Regions from separate parts of the Streptomyces sp. NPDC021224 genome, predicted to be linked through region 3. Evidence: riboswitches for the same ligand, from Rfam matches in the RefSeq annotation. Region 3 holds a riboswitch; each other region holds the start of a gene.

Region 1 (5,951 bases), on a different contig from region 3:
GTCATGGTCTTCATCACGCCGTCCGCCTCCAGCGTGCCGATCGCCGACGCGGCCCGCGGGCAGGTCAGGTAGTACAGCGTCGGGAAGGGCGTGCCGTCCTCCAGCCGCGGCTGGGTCTCGACCACGTCGGGGTTGCCGCACGGGCAGCGGTGCGCGACCGCGCGCAGGCCGCGCGGCGGGCGGCCGAGCTGCGCCCGGACGGCGTCGGCGTCCGCGGGGGTGGCGGGAGGGTGCTGTGAGTCGTTCATGTGCCGTTTCTCGTTTCGGGGCCGTGAGGGCCGTGGGGCCGTGCGAGCCGTGCCGTGCCGTGCGGGCCGTGCGAGCCGTGCGAGCCGTGCCGTGGGGCCGCGGAGCCCGGCTGCGGGGCGACCGGGACCGGCGCGGCCACGTGCGCGCCACGGGGCGGCAGGGCGCGCCCCGCGGGAGGCGGGCCCGGCAGCCCCCGGGCAGGCCTCAGCGTCCGGGCTGCGCCGCGGCGTCGGCGTGGTCCACGCCGTCCCAGAGGTTCGCGTACCAGGGCCGGTGGGCCGCTGCCGCCGCCTGCCCGCCCGCGTCACCGGGGGTGCCCGCGGCGCGGTTGTGCCCGCCCGCCGAACCGGCGGAGGCGGTGGGGGCGGCGACCGAGTAGCCGTCCTCGCCGGGCATCACGTAGTGCAGCTGCCTGCGGGCCTGGGTGCGCACGTACTCCGGGTCCTGCCAGCGGGCCTTCTCCTCGCGCAGCTGCTCGACCTTCTTCTTCGCCTGCTGCGCCTCGCGGCGCTGGTCGGCGATGTCGGAGCGCTGCGCGATGTACTGCCGCGTCGGGTAGGCGAGGGCGATCACCAGGGCACACAGCACGAGCGCGAGCAGCGCGGCGCGCCCGGTCAGCCGGTTGCGCCGGCCGGGTCTGCGGGCCGCCGCGGCGCGGTAGACCCGCGCGTGCGCCTCCTGCCCGATGGCCTTGAGCCGGGCAGCGGTGGAGAACCGATCCGGAGCCACGCCGTCGCTCCCCTCGTACGTCCCTCGGACTCGCGTCCCTCGCACGGGACGTTATCGCCCCTGGGAGGAACATACTGTCCCGTCGCCCGTACGCGTGTACGTCCCCGCCGGTGGAAGGGCACCGGACGGGGACGCGGCGCGTGCGGTGCGGTTCAGCCCTTGAAGCGCGGGAAGGCGCTGCGACCGGCGTAGACCGCGGCGTCGTCGAGGATCTCCTCGATACGCAGCAGCTGGTTGTACTTGGCGACGCGCTCGGAGCGGGCCGGGGCGCCGGTCTTGATCTGGCCGCAGTTGGTGGCGACGGCCAGGTCGGCGATGGTGACGTCCTCGGTCTCGCCGGAACGGTGCGACATCATGCACTTGTAGCCGCTGCGCTGGGCCAGCTCGACGGCGTCCATCGTCTCGGTGAGCGAGCCGATCTGGTTGACCTTCACCAGCAGCGCGTTGGCGGTGCCGTTGTCGATGCCCTTCTGCAGGCGCTCCGGGTTGGTGACGAACAGGTCGTCGCCCACCAGCTGCACCTTGGCGCCGAGCTTGTCGGTGATGGTCTTCCAGCCGTCCCAGTCGTCCTCGAACAGCGGGTCCTCGATGGAGACCAGCGGGTAGGCGTCGACCAGCTCGGCGTAGTAGTCGGTCATCTCGGCCGCCGAGCGCGACTTGCCCTCGAAGGCGTAGGAGCCGTCCTTGTAGAACTCGGACGCGGCGACGTCCAGCGCGAGCGCGATGTCCTGGCCGGGGGTGTAGCCGGCCTGCTTGATCGCCTCGATGATCAGGTCGAGCGCCTCGCGGTTGGAGCCGAGATTCGGCGCGAAACCACCCTCGTCGCCCAGGCCCGTGGACAGGCCGCGCGTCTTGAGCACGCCCTTGAGGGTGTGGTAGACCTCGGCGCCCCAGCGCAGCGCCTCGGAGAAGGACTCCGCGCCGATCGGCGCGATCATGAACTCCTGGATGTCGACGTTGGAGTCCGCGTGCGAGCCGCCGTTGAGGATGTTCATCATCGGGACGGGCAGGACGTGCGCGTTCGGGCCGCCCAGGTAGCGGAAGAGCGGCAGGTCCGAGGCCTCGGAGGCGGCGTGCGCCACGGCCAGCGACACGCCGAGGATGGCGTTGGCGCCGAGCGAGGACTTGTCGGGGGTGGCGTCCAGGTCGAACATCGCCTGGTCGATCAGCCGCTGCTCGGTGGCGTCGTAGCCGACGAGCTCCGGGCCGATCTGCTCGATCACGGCGAGGACGGCCTTCTCGACGCCCTTGCCCTGGTAGCGGTTCTTGTCGCCGTCGCGGAGTTCGAGGGCCTCGAAGGCGCCGGTGGAGGCGCCGGACGGCACTGCGGCCCGGCCGGTGCTGCCGTCGTCGAGGCCGACCTCGACCTCGACGGTGGGGTTGCCTCGCGAGTCGAGGATTTCCCGGGCTACGACGACGTCGATGGACGGCACGTTGTCTCCTTCTGAGATGTCTTCTCGTTTTTCCGGGACGAGCCTAACCGGCTCGCGTCCCCGGGCCGGTCCTCGGCCCGGCCCCTGAGACGGAAAACCGGCCGGGCGCGCGGGCGCCGCGAGGCGCGCCGCGCGTCCGGCCGGCCGGTGAGGGCGTGCGGGGGCTGCTCGCCCCCCGTCCCGGATCAGCCGAGGCGCAGGTGCTGGCCCGGGTAGATCAGGTCGGCGTCCTTGACGACGTCCTTGTTGAGCTGGAAGAGGTTGTGCCAGCCGCCCTTGACGTGGTGGCTCGCGGCGATCTCGGACAGCGTGTCGCCGGAGACGACGGTGTACGAGCCCTTGGCGCCGTGCCGCTGCCAGTCGGTGGCGGTGTGCTTCGCGGGCTTCGCGGCCTTCTTGGCCGGGGTGCTCTTGGCGGCGGTGGTCTTGGTGGTGGTCTTCGTCGTGGTCTTCGCCGCCGTGGAGCTGCTGGAGCTGCTCGACGAGGAGGACGACGAGGACGAGCCGCCGGGGTTGATGTCGGGGGCCGGGCCGCCCGCGGTCAGGCCGCCGGCCGAGGCGCACGCCCAGGCGCCGGGGCCCTGGAGGGCGAGGAGCTTCTCGGCGACCGCGATCTGCTGGTCCTTGGTGGCGAGGTCGGCGCGCTGCGCGTACTGCAGGCCGCCCGCCGCCTCCCAGCTGGACTGCGAGAACTGCAGGCCGCCGTAGTAGCCGTTGCCGGTGTTGATGTGCCAGTCGCCGCCGGACTCGCACTGCGCGACGGCGTCCCAGGTGGCCACGGAGGCGGCCGAGGAGGAGGTGGCGCCGATCAGCGGCGCGGCGACGGCGACGCCGGCAACACCGGCGAAAGTGGCGAATCGGACCATCTTCGAGGCACGACGGTGCTTACCCATGTGTGTATGTCCCTCACCGACGCCTGCGAGGTCAGCTGTCGGGTTCGGACGTGAGTTGCCCGGCCGGCACCGCGTAGGCGGATGCCCTGCTTCACCCCGAGCCGGACCCGTGGGGGCGGCGGCGGCTTCGTCGCGACGGCGCAGCGGGCTGCGCGGCACGATGCCGTCCGTTGCCTGGGTCCGGCGGAAAGACCGTGGGTCCCCCGCTCCTGCCTGCGGCGCTTTCGCGTCGGTTGCTCCCGTCGGGCGCGGCGGCAGGACTCGGCGTTCCGCTCCGGCGGGGCCCGCTGTGGCGAGCGCTTAGACGTTAAGCACACCGGACCGGATTGAACAAACACTCGCGTTTCGGACGCCAACTGCGGCCACGATGTCGGCCGCTGGACGAATCCGCAGGTCGGACGGGCCGCGACGGGGCGGGAGTCAAGGAGGCGGTCACAGGTTCGAGGAGAGGCTTGTCACATCACCCCATGGAACGGAAATCCCCTACGTCCTTTTTGTCACCAGGCATGTACGACAGGGGATTTCACTCCGGACGGCCGTACACCTCACCCGAGATCGATGGTCTGTCCGGGTTTGATGAGGTTTGGATCGTCGCCGATCGCCTGGCGGTTGACGTCGTAGAGGTGCTGCCAGCCACCGGGGACGTCGTGCGCGGCCGCGATCCCGGAGAGCGAGTCACCGGCGCCGATCTTGTAGACGTCCGTCGCCTTATGTGAAGTAGTGTCCGAATTGCCGCCGTTGCCCTGGTCGTTGGCCTGGCCGTCGTCCGCGGTGCCCGCGCCGGTGTCCCCGTCCGTGGCGCCCGGAACGACGGCGGTCGTACGGGTACGGCTCGCCCGGTCGGCCGCGGCCAGCTCCTCGTCGGTGGGGCTGTACGGGCGCGCGTGGCGGCCGGAGCCCGCCGTGGGCGTGCCGGGGTCGGCGGGGGTGGCGGACGTCGCCGGGGCGGAGGGGTCGGTGGCCGGGGCGGTGGGGGTGACCGCAGGGGCGCTCGGGTCGGTCGGGGTGGGGCTCGCCGTGGCCGGGGGCGCGGGGGTGCCCGTGCCGGTGCCGGTCGCGGGGGTGCCGGGCGTCGTGGGTGCGGCGGGCGTCGTGGGCGTCGCCGCCGGGGTGCCGGGGTCGGCGGGGGCCGTGGGGGCGGTCGGGTCGGCGGTCGTGGTGGGCGCGGGGGTGGCGGTGGAGCCGTCGCCGTTCCCGTTACCGCCGCCGTTGCCGCTGTCGTCGCCGGCGGGGTCGTCGAGCAGGCCCGTGCCCAGCTCGCAACCGGGGAAGGCGTCGGGGCCGAGGGCGTCCAGGACCTTCTCGGCCACCTTGATCTGGTGGGCGCGGGAGGCGAGGTCGGGGCGCGGGGCGTAGAGCAGGCCGCCGTAGCGGACCCATGTGTCCTCGGTGAGCGAGAGGCCGCCGAAGACGCCGTTGTCCGAGGTGGCGTCCCACTGGCCGCCGCTCTCGCATATCGCGACCTTGTCCCACGTGCCGCCGTCCGCGGCCTGCGCGGCCCCGGCACCCGCGACCAGCAGGGGCAGTGCGAGTCCCGCACCGGTCGCCGCCACAGTCACCACGGCCGCGGGGGCCTGGCGGGGGCGTCGGTGCCTGCCGTTGGCGGAGAGCATACGGTCGCCTTTCATCGGTGCCGTCGCGCGCAGCCTTCGCACGCCTCGCGTTGACCGCAGAACGTAGCGGGGTTGGCCAACGGATCACAAGTCGATGTAGCGGTCGTCACGTCGCGGTCACGAGGTTGACGACGCGTCAGTTCTGCTGCGGCGCCTCGGGGGTGAAGGCCACCGGCAAGGTGCGCAGGCCACGCATGATCAGGCCGCCGCGCCACCGCAGATCGCCGGGATCGGCGGCGAGCCGCAGGTCCGGCAGCCGGGTCAGCAGGGTCGCGAGCGCCGTTCTGGCCTCCAGCCGGGCGAGCGGCGCGCCGAGGCAGTAGTGGATGCCGTGGCCGTACCCGAGGTGCGGGTTGTCCCGCCGGGCGAGGTCGAGGCGGTCGGGGTCGGTGAAGCGCTCGGGGTCGCGGTCGGCGGCCGCGAGCACGACCAGGACCGGGTCGCCCTGGGCCACGGCCACGCCGCCGATCTCGACCGGCCGGGTGGCGTAGCGCCAGGTCGCCAGCTCCACGGGGCCGTCGTAGCGAAGGAGTTCCTCGATCCCGGTGTCCAGCAGGCCGTGGTCGCCCGACGCGAGGGCCTGCTGGAGGACCGCGCGCTGCCCGGGGTTGCGCAGCAGCGCGTAGGTGCCGTTGCCGATGAGGTTGACGGTGGTCTCGAATCCCGCGAAGAGCAGCACGAAGCACATGGCCGCGGCCTCGTTCTCCGTCAGGTGCTCGCCGTGGTCGGAGGCCCGGATCAGACCGGCGATCAGGTCGTCGGGCGGGCCGCCCGCGGCGCCCGCCGCCAGTTCGGCGCGCTTGCGGTGGATCAGCTCCGTCAGATACGCGCGCATCCGCTTGACCGAGCGCGCCACACCGCCGCGCGGACCGCCGCCGTGCCGGATCATCATCCCGGCCCAGTCCCGGAAGTCGTCCTGGTCCTCGGCGGGGACACCCAGCAGGTCGCAGATGGCGTAGATAGGGAGCGGGAAGGCGAATTCGTGGATCAGGTCCGCCTCCCCGCGTGCCGCGAAGCCGTCCACGAAACGGTCC
Region 2 (5,951 bases), on a different contig from region 3:
CGTCAACTTCCGTCCCTGACAAGCGAATTGGAGTCGTCAGAAGCCCCTGGCATAGTCAACCTCCATGAACAGCGACTCCTTCTGGGCCCTCCTGGAGGACTCCCGGCAGCACGGGAGGGGCAGCGACAAACGCGACGCCTGTCTGCGCGACGGCCTCGCGCGGCGCACCGGCGACGAGATCGTGGCCTTCCAGGCCTGGCTCGACGAACTGACCGACCTGGCCCGCACCTGGGACCTGTGGGCCGCCGCCGACCGGATCTTCGGCGGCTGGTGTTCCGACGACACCTTCCGCTCCTTCCAGCACTGGATGATGGGCCTCGGCCGCGCCGTCTTCGAGGCCGCGGCGAACGACCCGGACGTGCTGGCCTACGCCCCCGAGGTGCTGCGGCTGTCCGCCTGCCCGCGCGCGTCCTGGCCCGCCGCCGACCGCCCCGTGTGGCCCGCCCTGGACACGGTCGGCTTCGCCGCGTACGAGCTGGCCACCGGCCCCTCCGAGGACTTCGGCGACGCCTTTTACGCCGCCGTCCGCGGCGCCCGCCGCTCCTGGCCCGCCCCGGGCGGCGGGCGGAGGGCCGGCGCCCCGCCCGTACCGGTGGACGGCTCCGACCCGGCCGGGCGCCGCTGGTCCGCCCTTGACGAGGAGGAGGCGGCCCGGCGGCTGCCGCGGCTGAGCGTCCTGTTCCCCCTCGACCTGCCCCTCGACGCCCCCGGCCCGTGACGACTGTGACCCGGGCCGGTCCGGGAGGGCGGGGCCCCGCGGCGCCCGCGACCGTCCGGCTCAGACGCCGTTGACGAGCCGGATGTAGCGCACCCAGTCCCAGTTGGGGCCCGGGTCGGTGTGGTCGGTGCCGGGCACCTGGACGTGGCCGATGATGTGGTCGCGGTCCTTGGGTATGCCGTACTTGTCGCAGATCGCCGCCGTCAGCGCCGCCGAGGAGTGGTACATCGCGGTGGTGAAGTACGACGGCTGGTCGACCCAGCCCTCGTGCTCGATGCCGATGCTGCGGGTGTTGTAGTCCCAGTTCCCGGCGTGCCAGGCGATGTCGTGCTCGCGGACGCACTGGTCGATCGCCCCGTCGGCGGACCGGACGACGTAGTGGGCGGTGGCCGCGTGCGCCGGGTCCTGGAAGAGCGTGATCGTGTCGGCGAAGGTCTCCTGCGTGACGTGGATGACCACCATCTGGATCGGGTAGCTGGTGGGCCGGTTGGACGCCGTGTAGTTGGCGGTGCTGGCCGGCGCCCAGGTGGCTGACGGGTAGTCGACGGCGGCTGCGGCGGCGCGGGCGGCGCGGTTCGCGGCGGGTGTGGCGGCCGGGGCGGAGGCGGCCGGCCAGAGGTCGGCGGCCAGGCCCGCGGTGGCGGCGGCGCCGAGTCCGAGTCCGCCGCGCAGCAGTGAACGGCGGCTGGGCTCGCCGGGGTTGGGGCGATGCATCGAGGGCTCCCTGAGGCGTCATGGTATGGACGAGTGCATGACAAAGACATGGGGCCCGCCCATCGTGCGGCTCACGCCCCTGACATGCCAAGGGATTCGCGAAATGGCACAGGTCCAGACCACTGGCGTACCTGTGCCGCGCCCGCCGTGCCCGCCCCGCGTGCGCCCGTACCTGCTGCGGCGCGCCCTCCGAGCGCTGCCGCACGGGTCATCGAACCCTCACTGCGCGTGATCACGCCTCCCCCTCCCGGTAACAACTGGCGAACACTCACATCACTGCCCGGCCACGCCGCGTGTCCGCTTCCTCCCCTCTCCGTATACCCTGCCCGATTGCTTCCCACCCCCAACTCTTCGGTTCGGCTTGGAAAACCCGTCCGGCTCTATTAACGTTCGATAACGCAGCGCGGTCGTCACTGCCGCCGACAGGCGGCACCGTGCGCTTGCCGAATCCCGTCCGCGGGAACCGGGGACCCGCCCTTCCGTCACCACGGAAGGGGTCCAATGGGGTGAATCGGGGGGCCGTCAGGCCGTCCGTAGGAGACCTTCCTGCTCCGAACCCGTCAGCTAACCCGGTAGGCGAGAAGGAAGGAAAGGAGTGCGCCCCCGTGGCGTCCAACCAGCCTGCCTACGCTCCGACTCCGGTGGCAGAACCGACCGGACAGTGGCACTTCGGAGAGCCCGGCGAGCGCTTCTCGCCCGACGGCCCCGGTGCTTTCCCCGGCGTCCCCGTCACTCCCGTCACCCCCGAAGTCCCCTCCTACCAGGGCTTCCCCGGCTCCGCCGAACCGCTCCCGGCAGCCGTCGCAGTCCCCGCCCCCGAGGCCCCCGCGCCGGCCGGCTCCCCCCGGCCCGACGCCGACGGCCTCCCGGGCGACGGTCTCCCGGGTGACGGCCCGCGCAGCCAGCCGCGCCTGCCCCGGCAGCGCAGCGGGCTCCCGGGGCTGGGCGGCGGCCTGGGTGCCGGTCTGAGCGGCGCGGCGAGCGTCGGTTCCGCCGTGCTCGGCATGGCGGCGATGGCCGCGGTCGGCGCGGGCGGCGTCGCCGCCGCAGCCGAGCCCCCCGCCGCCGCCGCGCCGATAGCGGCTCCGGACCTGCCCGCCGTGCCCGCGGCTCCCGCCGCCCCGGCCGCGGTTCCCGCCCCCGCCCCCGCCCCCGCCGTGCCGCTGCCGGACGTGGCGGTCGGCACCCCGTCGTACGACCCCGCCGCCGTCACCCGGGCGGCGACCGCGGCCCCCGCCGCCCCGCGCACCGCCGAGGCCGAGGACGCCCCGTGCGCCGAGCCCGCCGCGGAGGCCGCCGACCCCGGCGAGGCGCTGTGCAGCCGCATCATCGCCCAGGTCACCCAGCAGCGCGCGGACGCCGAGCGCCGCGCCCGCGAGGCCGTGGAGCGGGTCGCCGCGGAGCAGGCGGCCAAGGAGGCCGCGGCCCGCAAGGTGCGCGAGCAGGCCGCCGCGGCGAAGGCCGAGGCAGAGGCGAAGGCCAAGGCCGCCGCCGAGGCCGCCGCGCAGGCGGAGGCGGAGCGGCTGGCGAAGCTCGCCGCCTCCTACGTCAAGCCGGTTGCCTCGTACACGCTCACCAACGCCTTCGGCGAGTCGAGCAACATGTGGGCCACGCACACCGGCCAGGACTTCGCCGCCCCCACCGGCACCCCGGTGCACGCCGTCCACACCGGCACGGTCACCTCGGCCGGCTGGGCGGGCTCGTACGGCTACCGGGTCGTGCTGCGGCTCGACGACGGCACCGAGCTCTGGTACTGCCACCTGTCGACGATGGTCGCCACCGGCGGCCGCGTCACCACGGGCGACACCATCGGCCGGGTCGGCGCGACCGGCAATGTGCCGGGCCCGCATCTGCACCTCGAAGTACGCCCCGGCGGCGGTGCACCGGTCGACCCGGTGCCGTGGCTGCACGGCCATGACGTCGCCGTCTGAAATCCGGCGCGAAACACCACGCCGAAACGCACGCACGTACGGATATCCGCGCATAAACTAGGCGCACGGGCATAGGCTCGGAGGTATCGGAGGGCGGGCACCCGTCCTGCCCCCGACACCACCGGCGGCGTCCGGCGCGCATGACGCGGAAGCACCACGCGGAAGCACTACGCTGAGACGGACCGCGCAAGCGGATCGCGGAAGCAGGCGCGGAAGCGGCCGCGGACGCACGACGGAAACACCGCAGGAGTACGGTCACGGCACGGGCTCGGCGCCCGCTCCCGGCCCCCAGGAGCCGCCGCGGCCCCGGCGTTCACCCCCCCCGACGCCGGGGCCGTCGGCATCTCCAGCCCACGGCCCGGCATCGTCCCCGCGGCCGCTGCTCCGGCCCGCCGCCCGTACGGTCAGCTGCCCGCGCCGCCGCCCGCCGCCGCCCCGCCGTCCGCGGCGGCCCGCTCCCGTCCGCCGCTGCCGTCCTCCGCCTCTGCCTCTGCCTCTGCCTCTGCGGTCCCGGTCGCGGTCGCGAAACCCGCCGCGAGGCCGACGAGGGCGACGAGGTCGGCCCGGTCGGTGACGCCGTCCAGGGCGCGGTACTCGACGGCCGCGAGGATCGCCATCCGCTCGTTCAGCCCCCACTGCGGGTAGGGGTCGGCCGCGAGCAGGTCCGCGGCCAGGACCGGCAGCGGGCGGCCCGCCGCGTGCCCGCGGTGGATGACCTCCCGCAGGTCCAGCAGGTAGTCGGCGTAGCGCCGTACGTCCGCGGGCGTCATCACCGGCCCGTGCCCCGGTACGACGATCCGCGGGTCGCACTCCAGGATGCGCGCGCACGCGGCGTGCACCGACTCCAGCGGCCCCGCCCAGTGCACCGGGTGGTCCTCGTTGAAGACGACGTCACCCGCGCACACCACCCCCTCCTGCGGCAGGTGCACGATCAGGTCGCCCGCGGTGTGCGCGGGCCCGACCTCGATGAGCCGCACCGCCACCCCGTCGACGTCCAGGTCCAGTTCGCCGCTGAAGGTACGGTTCGGGTGCAGCGGCGTGACCCCGCCGAAGTCGCCGTAGCGCGCGAAGTGCCGCCGCATGTACGCCCCGATGGGCGTGGCCGGGTCGGCGGCGGCGACCAGCCCGGCCAGCACGGCGGGCTCCGGCTCGGCGCACAGGTGCTCGCCGTTGGCGTCGGTGGCGACGACGTCGGCGCCCGGGAAGAGCCCGTTGCCGTACGAGTGGTCGCCGTTGCCGTGGGTGTTGACGACGGTACGGACCAGGTAACCGTCCCCGCCCGCGCCGCCGTCGCCGAGCCCGGCGACGAGCCGCTGGAGCTGCCGGGTCATGTCGGCGGTGTACGGGGTGTCGACCAGCAGCGCGGTGCCCGGACCCGGGCCCGTACCCCGCCCGGTGACCACGACGCAGTTGGCCATGCCCCACGTCGCGTGGCCGTCCGGGAGCCAGGCGTGGACATGGGGGGTCAGCGACCGCAGCGCATGCGGAAGAGGGAAGCTCATGGGGCCCAATTGTGCGGCCCAGCAGGCCTTTTCGCCGTATCGGCGGCCGTACGGGCGCGTACCGCCGCCACCTTCTCCTCCGGCTTCCCGGCAGCCCCCGCCGCCCCGCCCGCATCCGCGGCGATGAAACGGCGCCCACCGCCCGCCAGGCCCTCCGGATCGACGGGCACGGTGGCCGGCGCGGTGAGGGCCGGGCCGTGCCGCGGCTCCTCGCCCTGGTCGAAGAGGACGAACATCAGCCGCCCGCCCGGCACCCCGAACGGCCCCGCCGTGCACAGCGTCACCCACCCCGGCCCCAGCTCGGCGTGCACCAGCGGCAGCGCGCTCTCCGCCCGCGGCCCTATGTACTCGCCCGTCGGCGCCTCCAGGAAGGGCGCGACGACCGGGTCGCGCATGGCGTCCGCGTGCAGCTGCGCCAGCGGCCGGTCGTGCGGGTTGGCCACCAGCGCGGCCCGCAGCTGCGGCACCAGCCGCGGCAGCCAGCTCTCCGCCCAGTCCCCGAGGACCTCCCTCGCCTCCGGGTCCAGCAGCATCCAGCGCATCGTGTTGCCCGGCACCTCACGGCGCGGGAAGAGCCGTGCGAAAGCGGCGTTGTACGCGACGACGTCCCAGGCCGCGTCGTTGACGTACGCCATCTCGTGCGAGCCGCGCAGCACCCGCTCCCAGGGGCTCGGCACGGCCCTGCCCAGCTCCGGATCCAGCCGGTAGGCGGGCGGCACCCCCGTCGCGTACAGGACCAGCGCCTCCCACTCGTGGTCCGACAGGCGCAGGATCCGTGCGACGGGCTCCAGCAGCTCCGCCTCGATCGCGGCGAGCCGCCCCCGCTCCACGTACCCGTACTTGTGCTCCGGCCAGCCCAGCAGCCGCGTCATGTGCTCGTGCGTCAGGCCGGTCACCTTGCGCCCGCGCGGGTCGGCGCGCGGCGCGAGACCGAACTCGCCCGGGTCGACCCGCGCCCTGGCCCGTGCGAGCAGCGTCTGCATCGCCTCGCGGTCGCGCACCGACCTCACGGCTCCCTTCCGGCCCGCACGCCGGCCGGCGACCCTCACAGGTCCCGCGGATCGACCTCCCGGGCAAGCTTGTACC
Region 3 (5,951 bases):
AGGCGGAGGACGGGCCCGGTCCCGAGCCGGGCGTACCCCCGTCCGGGCGGGACGTCCGCGGCGGGCGTGCTGTCCGGTGCGGCCCCGAGCACCGCCTCGACGTGCTCGGGGGCGAGCCGCCCGAGCACGACCCGGGCGCGGGTGTGGGCGACGACGACGGGCGCGAGCCCCTCCGTCGCGTCGAGCTGGTCGGCGACGGCGACCGCGACGTTGGCGGCGCGTCCGTGCCGCAGCGGAACGTCTAGCAGCAGCTGCGGGTCGGGGCGGCCCTCGGCTAGGGCGAGTTGGGTGAGCGCGGTGGGCCGGTCGACGAGGATCCACAGCGGGCGGCGCGCGTCCTCCTCGACCGGGCGGCCCTCCTGCCGGGCGCGGTTGACGGCGACGAGCCGCCGCTCCGTCTCGTGCGCGGCCCATTCGAGCGTGGCGGCGGCGCCGAGCACGCAGTCCTCGACGGCGAGGACGCCGGGCCGCCCGGTGAGGAACGCGTACTCACCGGTGCCGCTGCCGTCCACGACGACGACGTCGCCGCCCGCGAGGGCCTGGAGGGCGACGCAGCGCAGCAGGCCGGTGGTGCCGGTGCCGGGCTGGCCGAGGGCGAGCAGGTGCGGTTCGGTGGAGCGGGCGCCGGTGCGCCACAGGACCGGGGGCGCGTCGCGCGGCTCGGGGACGCCGTCGCCGGTGACCGGGAGCGTGCGGGCGACGGCGTCCGGGTCGGTGAAGCCGAGCACCGTCTCGCCGGGGGCGGTGACGAAGCGCTGGACCGCGATGTCGGTGGCCAGCGGTGGCAGCGCGGTGAGGACGAGGCGGTTGTCCTCCTCGTTCCAGTCGAAGCGGTACTCGCGGCCCCGCCCGGCCTTGGCGTGCAGCAGCTGCTCGACGCGGGCCCTGGCGTCGGCCTCGCCGTCGGTGAAGTAGGCGGGGTAGCGCAGTTCGAGCCGGACGAGCCGGCCGTCCTCGAAGGTGTAGGAGCCGAAGGCCTTCTCCCAGCCGCCGTCGTACGTGTAGAGAGGCGCGGGGTCGGCGGGGTCGGACAGGTACGGCACCAGGGCGTCGTACAGCGCGCGCAGCCGGGCGGTCTCGGCCTCGCCGGGGCCCGCGGGGGTGCGGGCGGCGCGGTCGCGGCCCATCCAGGCGGCGGAGGCGAGGACGGCGGCGAGGGCGAGCAGCGGCCCGTACGGCATCATCACCAGGACCACGACCCCGGCGGCGGCGAGCAGCAGCGCGGGCCCGCGGCGGTCCTTGGGGGTGCGGCCCCACCAGCCGCCGGCCCAGGCCGCCTGGCGGCGCATGCCGCGGCCGATGGTGATGACCGGGTGCAGGACGTCCGAGGCGCCGTCGGCGGCGGTACGCGCCAGGTCGCGGCCGCGGGCGAGCGCGGGACGGCTGGTCAGGATGCTGGGCAGGGGGCGCCTGGACACGGCTTGCTCCATGGGTGGCGGGGATGTGCTGGGGTGCGGCGGGGGAGGGGACCGCGAGCGACCCGGGAGCGGCGCGCTCCCGGGTCCTGGATGACGTGTGCCGTCGGCCCTAGATCTTGATCCCGCCCAGCAGGCTGGCCAGGCTCGCGCCACCCGCCGTGATGCTCGGGGCGATGGCGGTGCTCGCGAGGTAGAAGCCGAAGAGGGCGCTGACGATGCCGTGGGACATCTTCAGACCGTCCTTGCGGAAGAACAGGAAGACGATGATGCCGAGCAGGACGACACCGGACATGGACAGGATCATGGGCTTTCTCCTGGGTGATGGGGACGGTCACCATGAGTGCCTCCAGGGTCACAAAAAGTCAGGAATCGCGCGCGGCGGCACATGGGTGATTTATAGAGAATTTCGCCCATCGGAGTGGGCCGGTGCCCCGGGATCACGCGGGTGGCGCCGGTGCGGGTGCGCGGGCGTCCCGCCCGATCGGGTGACCCGGGCCCGCCCGCCCGCGCCGCGGCCCGCTCCGGCAGGATGAGCCCGTGCAGTTCACGCCGATCAGCCGGGCCCGGCTCGCCGAGGCCCTCGCCGGGAAGATCGCCGGGCAGGACCCGCCCGAGGGACCGTGGTGGCGGGTCGCCGTGGACGGGGCGCCCGCCGCCCGCCCCGCGGACCTCGCCGACGACCTGGCCGCCGCGCTCCCGCCGCTCGGCCACCCGGTGCTGCGGGTGCGCGCGGCGGACTTCTGGCGGCCCGCGTCGCTGCGGCTGGAGTACGGGCACGAGGACGTCGACGCGTACTACCAGCTGTGGCTGGACACCGGTGCGCTGCGCCGCGAGGTCCTCGACCCGCTCGGCCCCGACGGCAGCGGGCGCGCCCTGCCGTCGCTGCGCGACCCGGGCACCGACCGCGCCACCCGCGCGGACTACGTCGAGCTGCCGCCCGGCGGCGTCCTGGTCCTGGACGGGGCGCTGCTGCTGGGCCAGGGCCTGCCGCTGGATCTGACGGTGCACCTGCGGCTGTCGCCCGCCGCGCTCGCCCGCCGTACGCAGGAGGAGGAGCGCTGGACGCTGCCGGCCTTCGCGCGCTACGCCGACGAGGTGCTGCCGGAGGAGACCGCCGACGTCACCGTCCGCGCGGACGACCCGCGGCACCCCGCGTGGACGGGCGGGCAGCCCGGGTGAGCGTCGTGACCAGGCTGCGCCTTGCCCTCGAAGGCCGCGCCCCGCTAGCGTCCTCGACCACCATGACTGTCGCCACCGCGCCGCTGACTCCCGAGCACATACCCCTGGCCGTCCAGCGCTACGACCGCTGGTTCGCCCGCGCGCGGCGCCCGCCCTCGCAGCGGTCCTGGCTCGCCGACGGGCCGGTGCGCGGCGAGGACCTGGTGGGCCCGCTGCACGCGGTGCCCGGCCTGGAGGCCTGCCGCGCGCTCGACGGTGACGGCAACATGATCGGCTACCTCGCCGCCCAGCCCGTCACGCTCGCCCCCGACGACCCCGCGGGCCTGCGCACCCACCCGCGCTCCGCGCTCGTCCCGTACGGCGGCCACGCGCTGCCCGGCGGGCGGGAGACCGAGGTGCTGCGCTCGCTCTACGCCCGGATCGCCGAGCGGCTGGTCGCCGACCGGCGGCTGGTGCACTACGTGCAGGTGCCCGCGGGCGAGGTGGCCACCGCGCCCTGGGCGGATCTGGGCTTCGGCCGCGAGCTGGTGCACGGGCTGATGGCGGTCAAGGCGCGCGGCCGGCAGCCGCGCGGGGTCGAGGGCCTGGCCATCCGGCGCGCCGGGCCCGGCGACCTGCCGCAGATAGGGCGGATGGCCGCCGAGTCGTCGCGGCGGCAGCGCGGCACCGCGGTCTTCCAGCCGCAGCCCGAGGCGGCGCTCGCCGCGCTCCGGCTGCGCTACACCGACGCGCTCGCCGACCCCCGGTGCGGTGCCTGGATCGCCTCCCGCCGCGGTGAGGAGATCGCCATGGTCGTGGTCGTCCCGGCCGTCGCCGACCCGGTGATACCGGAGTCGTGCGTGGAACTGGCCGAGGCGTACGTGGAACCGGCCGCGCGCGGCGAGGGCATCAGCCGGGTGCTGCTGGCCACCGCGCTGGCCTGGGCGTACGACAACGGGCACCGCTACATGTCGGCCCGCTGGCACTCCTCCTCGCCGCTGGCGGCGGGCCACTGGCCCGGGGTCGGCTTCCGGCCGGTCGGCTACCGGCTCAGCCGCACTCTCGACGCGCGGATCGGCGGGGCACCGGGGACGTTCTGACCGGGGCATTGCCAACAAGTCGCCCAGAAGTGAAATAGGCCTGCATATCGGACATTTCACGGTGATGCGGGTCACCTCGGGCGAACTGTGTGTCCGGTGTCACCCGCCGAACACGGTACCCGCCCCGGTCGCGCACCCGCTGTTCGCGCCGGGGGCCGAATGTCGCGGCGGGTGCTGCGCCGGTCGGCGGACGGTCACCGTCACGGGTACGCAGCGGATCGCGCGGGTGGCGCCCTGTGACCGCCGGTAAGGGCGGAATGGGGCGGCATGCCGGGTTTGCTTGCCCGCCGCTCGCGGGGTCGTCTAGCTTCGCCGTTACCGCGGGCCGGACGTCCGCGACAGCCGCCGGGCGGAACGCCGAATCCTGCCGCCGCCCGGGCGCAGCACCATCCGAGCTGCAAAGGGCAGGAGCGGGGGACCCAAGGTAAGCCGCCGTCCGGGACGACTCCCGGCCGGCTCGGGGTGAAGCCGTGCCGCCGTACCGCCGCGCACCTGACCGGAGCGCGCACCACGGCCGCGGCCGGGCATCTCCAGCCCGAACCCGACAGCTCACCTCGCAGGCGTAGGAGAGGAATCCCCATGCCCGCACAGGGTCAGCACCGCAAGCCCCGCTCGCTCAGCCGCCTCACCCGCGTCTGCGTCGTCGCCGGCACGGGCGCCGCCGCCGTGGCGATCCCGCTCGTCGGCGTCGCCCAGTCCGCGTCCGCCGCCGAGCCCGCCAAGGCCCCGGCCGCGGCGAGCGCCAAGGCGCAGGACTACACCGTGGTCCGCGGCGACACGCTCGCCAAGATCGCCACCACGCACCACGTCAAGGGCGGCTGGAAGGCGCTCTACGACGCCAACAAGAAGGTCATCGGCGCCAACCCGGGCATCATCCACCCCGGCCAGCACCTCACGCTGAACACCGCCCCGGCCGCCGCACCGGCCGCCAAGGCCCCGGTGAAGAAGGCCGCCCCGGCGAAGAAGGCCGCCCCGGCGGCCGCCGTGAAGGCCGACACCGGCTGGACCAAGCCGGTCGGCGACGCCGCCATCGGCACCGGCTACAAGACCGGCGGCAGCATGTGGTCCTCCGGCCACCACACCGGCGTCGACTTCCTGGTCTGGAGCGGCACCCCGGTCCACTCCGTGGCCGCCGGCACCGTCGTCCACGCCGGCGCGGACGGCGCCTACGGCAACGACGTGATCATCAAGCACGCCGACGGCAAGTACACCCTGTACGGCCACCTGACGCGCCCGGTGGTCTCGGTCGGCCAGACCGTCACCGAGGGCCAGGAGATCGGCATCTCCGGCGCCACCGGCAACGTCACCGGCCCGCACCTGCACTTCGAGGTGCGCACCACGCCGGACTACGGCTCCGACATCGACCCGGTCGCCTACCTGGCGTCGCACGGCGTCACCGTCTGACCGCCGCCCCGGCGGTACGGCCCCCAGGGTGCCCGTCCGGTCCTCGCGACCGGGCGGGCACCCGCCGTTGCGTTGCTAGCCGAACAGCCCGGCCAGCTCGCCCCGGGAGGCCACCCCGAGCTTCGGGTACGCCTTGTACAGGTGGTAGCCGACGGTCCGCGGGCTCAGGAACAGCCGGGCCGCGATGTCCTTGTTCGACAGGCCCTCCGCCGCCAGCCGGACGATCTGCGACTCCTGCGGTGTGAGCCCCGCCTCCGCGTCCACCGGCGCCGTCTCCCGGCCCGCCTCGGGCAGCGTCCCGCCCGCCGCGCCCAGCTCACCGCGTGCCCGCTCCGCCCACGGGGCCGCGCCGAGCCGCTCGAAGACGTCCAGCGCGGTGCGCAGCCTGACCCGGGCCTCGTTCTTGCGGCGCGCCCGGCGCAGCCACTCCCCGTACAGCAGGCTCGTGCGGGCCGACTCCATCGCGCGCCGGTGCGGGTCGTGCGTGTCGAGCGCGGCGAGGTAGTACGCCTCCGCGTCCGCCTCCGGCGCGCGCAGCGCACGGCAGCGCGCCACCAGGGCCGCCGCCCAGCCCTGCCCGGAGCGCGCCGCCCACGCCTCGAAGCGGGCGAAGGACGCGTCCGCGCGCTCCGGCACCCCGAGCCGCACCGCCGCCTCCACCAGGTCCGGGATGCTGCGGGTGGCCGATATGTGGTGCCGCACCGACTCCTCGCCGAGCAGCGACAGCCGCTCCAGCGCCGCCTGCGCGCGGCCGAGCCCCAGCTCCAGCAGGCCCTGCGACCAGTACGCCCACGGGGCGCCGGGCGGCATCGCGGTGCCCGAGCCGCCCGCGAGCGCCGCGTCCACCCTTCGGCGGCACTCCTCCTGGTCG

Evidence for each region. A riboswitch is a leader RNA that binds a small molecule or an ion and turns the genes downstream of it on or off. The one in region 3 is predicted to bind cyclic di-AMP.
Region 1: another riboswitch for cyclic di-AMP. It lies ahead of ACH4PY_RS08360 (transglycosylase family protein); the one in region 3 lies ahead of ACH4PY_RS13025 (peptidoglycan DD-metalloendopeptidase family protein).
Region 2: another riboswitch for cyclic di-AMP. It lies ahead of ACH4PY_RS05395 (M23 family metallopeptidase); the one in region 3 lies ahead of ACH4PY_RS13025 (peptidoglycan DD-metalloendopeptidase family protein).

What each region holds. Positions count from the first base shown of each region.
Region 1 covers NZ_JBIRPW010000002.1:711,363-717,313, reverse strand. Annotated here, with positions in the region: gene ACH4PY_RS08375 (DUF501 domain-containing protein) at 1-248, opposite strand, end outside; gene ACH4PY_RS08370 (septum formation initiator family protein) at 454-978, opposite strand; gene eno (phosphopyruvate hydratase) at 1,131-2,411, opposite strand; gene ACH4PY_RS08360 (transglycosylase family protein) at 2,597-3,304, opposite strand; cyclic di-AMP (ydaO/yuaA leader) riboswitch at 3,310-3,438, opposite strand; gene ACH4PY_RS08355 (transglycosylase family protein) at 3,850-4,917, opposite strand; gene ACH4PY_RS08350 (cytochrome P450) at 5,054-5,951, opposite strand, start outside.
Region 2 covers NZ_JBIRPW010000002.1:48,862-54,812, forward strand. Annotated here, with positions in the region: gene ACH4PY_RS05385 (DUF4240 domain-containing protein) at 65-718, shown strand; gene ACH4PY_RS05390 (N-acetylmuramoyl-L-alanine amidase) at 779-1,432, opposite strand; cyclic di-AMP (ydaO/yuaA leader) riboswitch at 1,864-2,026, shown strand; gene ACH4PY_RS05395 (M23 family metallopeptidase) at 2,074-3,363, shown strand; gene ACH4PY_RS05400 (MBL fold metallo-hydrolase) at 3,768-4,865, opposite strand; gene ACH4PY_RS05405 (XRE family transcriptional regulator) at 4,862-5,875, opposite strand; gene ACH4PY_RS05410 (LuxR C-terminal-related transcriptional regulator) at 5,911-5,951, opposite strand, start outside.
Region 3 covers NZ_JBIRPW010000004.1:318,678-324,628, reverse strand. Annotated here, with positions in the region: gene ACH4PY_RS13045 (hypothetical protein) at 1-1,418, opposite strand, end outside; gene ACH4PY_RS13040 (hypothetical protein) at 1,528-1,722, opposite strand; gene ACH4PY_RS13035 (uridine kinase) at 1,956-2,597, shown strand; gene ACH4PY_RS13030 (GNAT family N-acetyltransferase) at 2,660-3,676, shown strand; cyclic di-AMP (ydaO/yuaA leader) riboswitch at 4,060-4,252, shown strand; gene ACH4PY_RS13025 (peptidoglycan DD-metalloendopeptidase family protein) at 4,256-5,080, shown strand; gene ACH4PY_RS13020 (ATP-binding protein) at 5,156-5,951, opposite strand, start outside.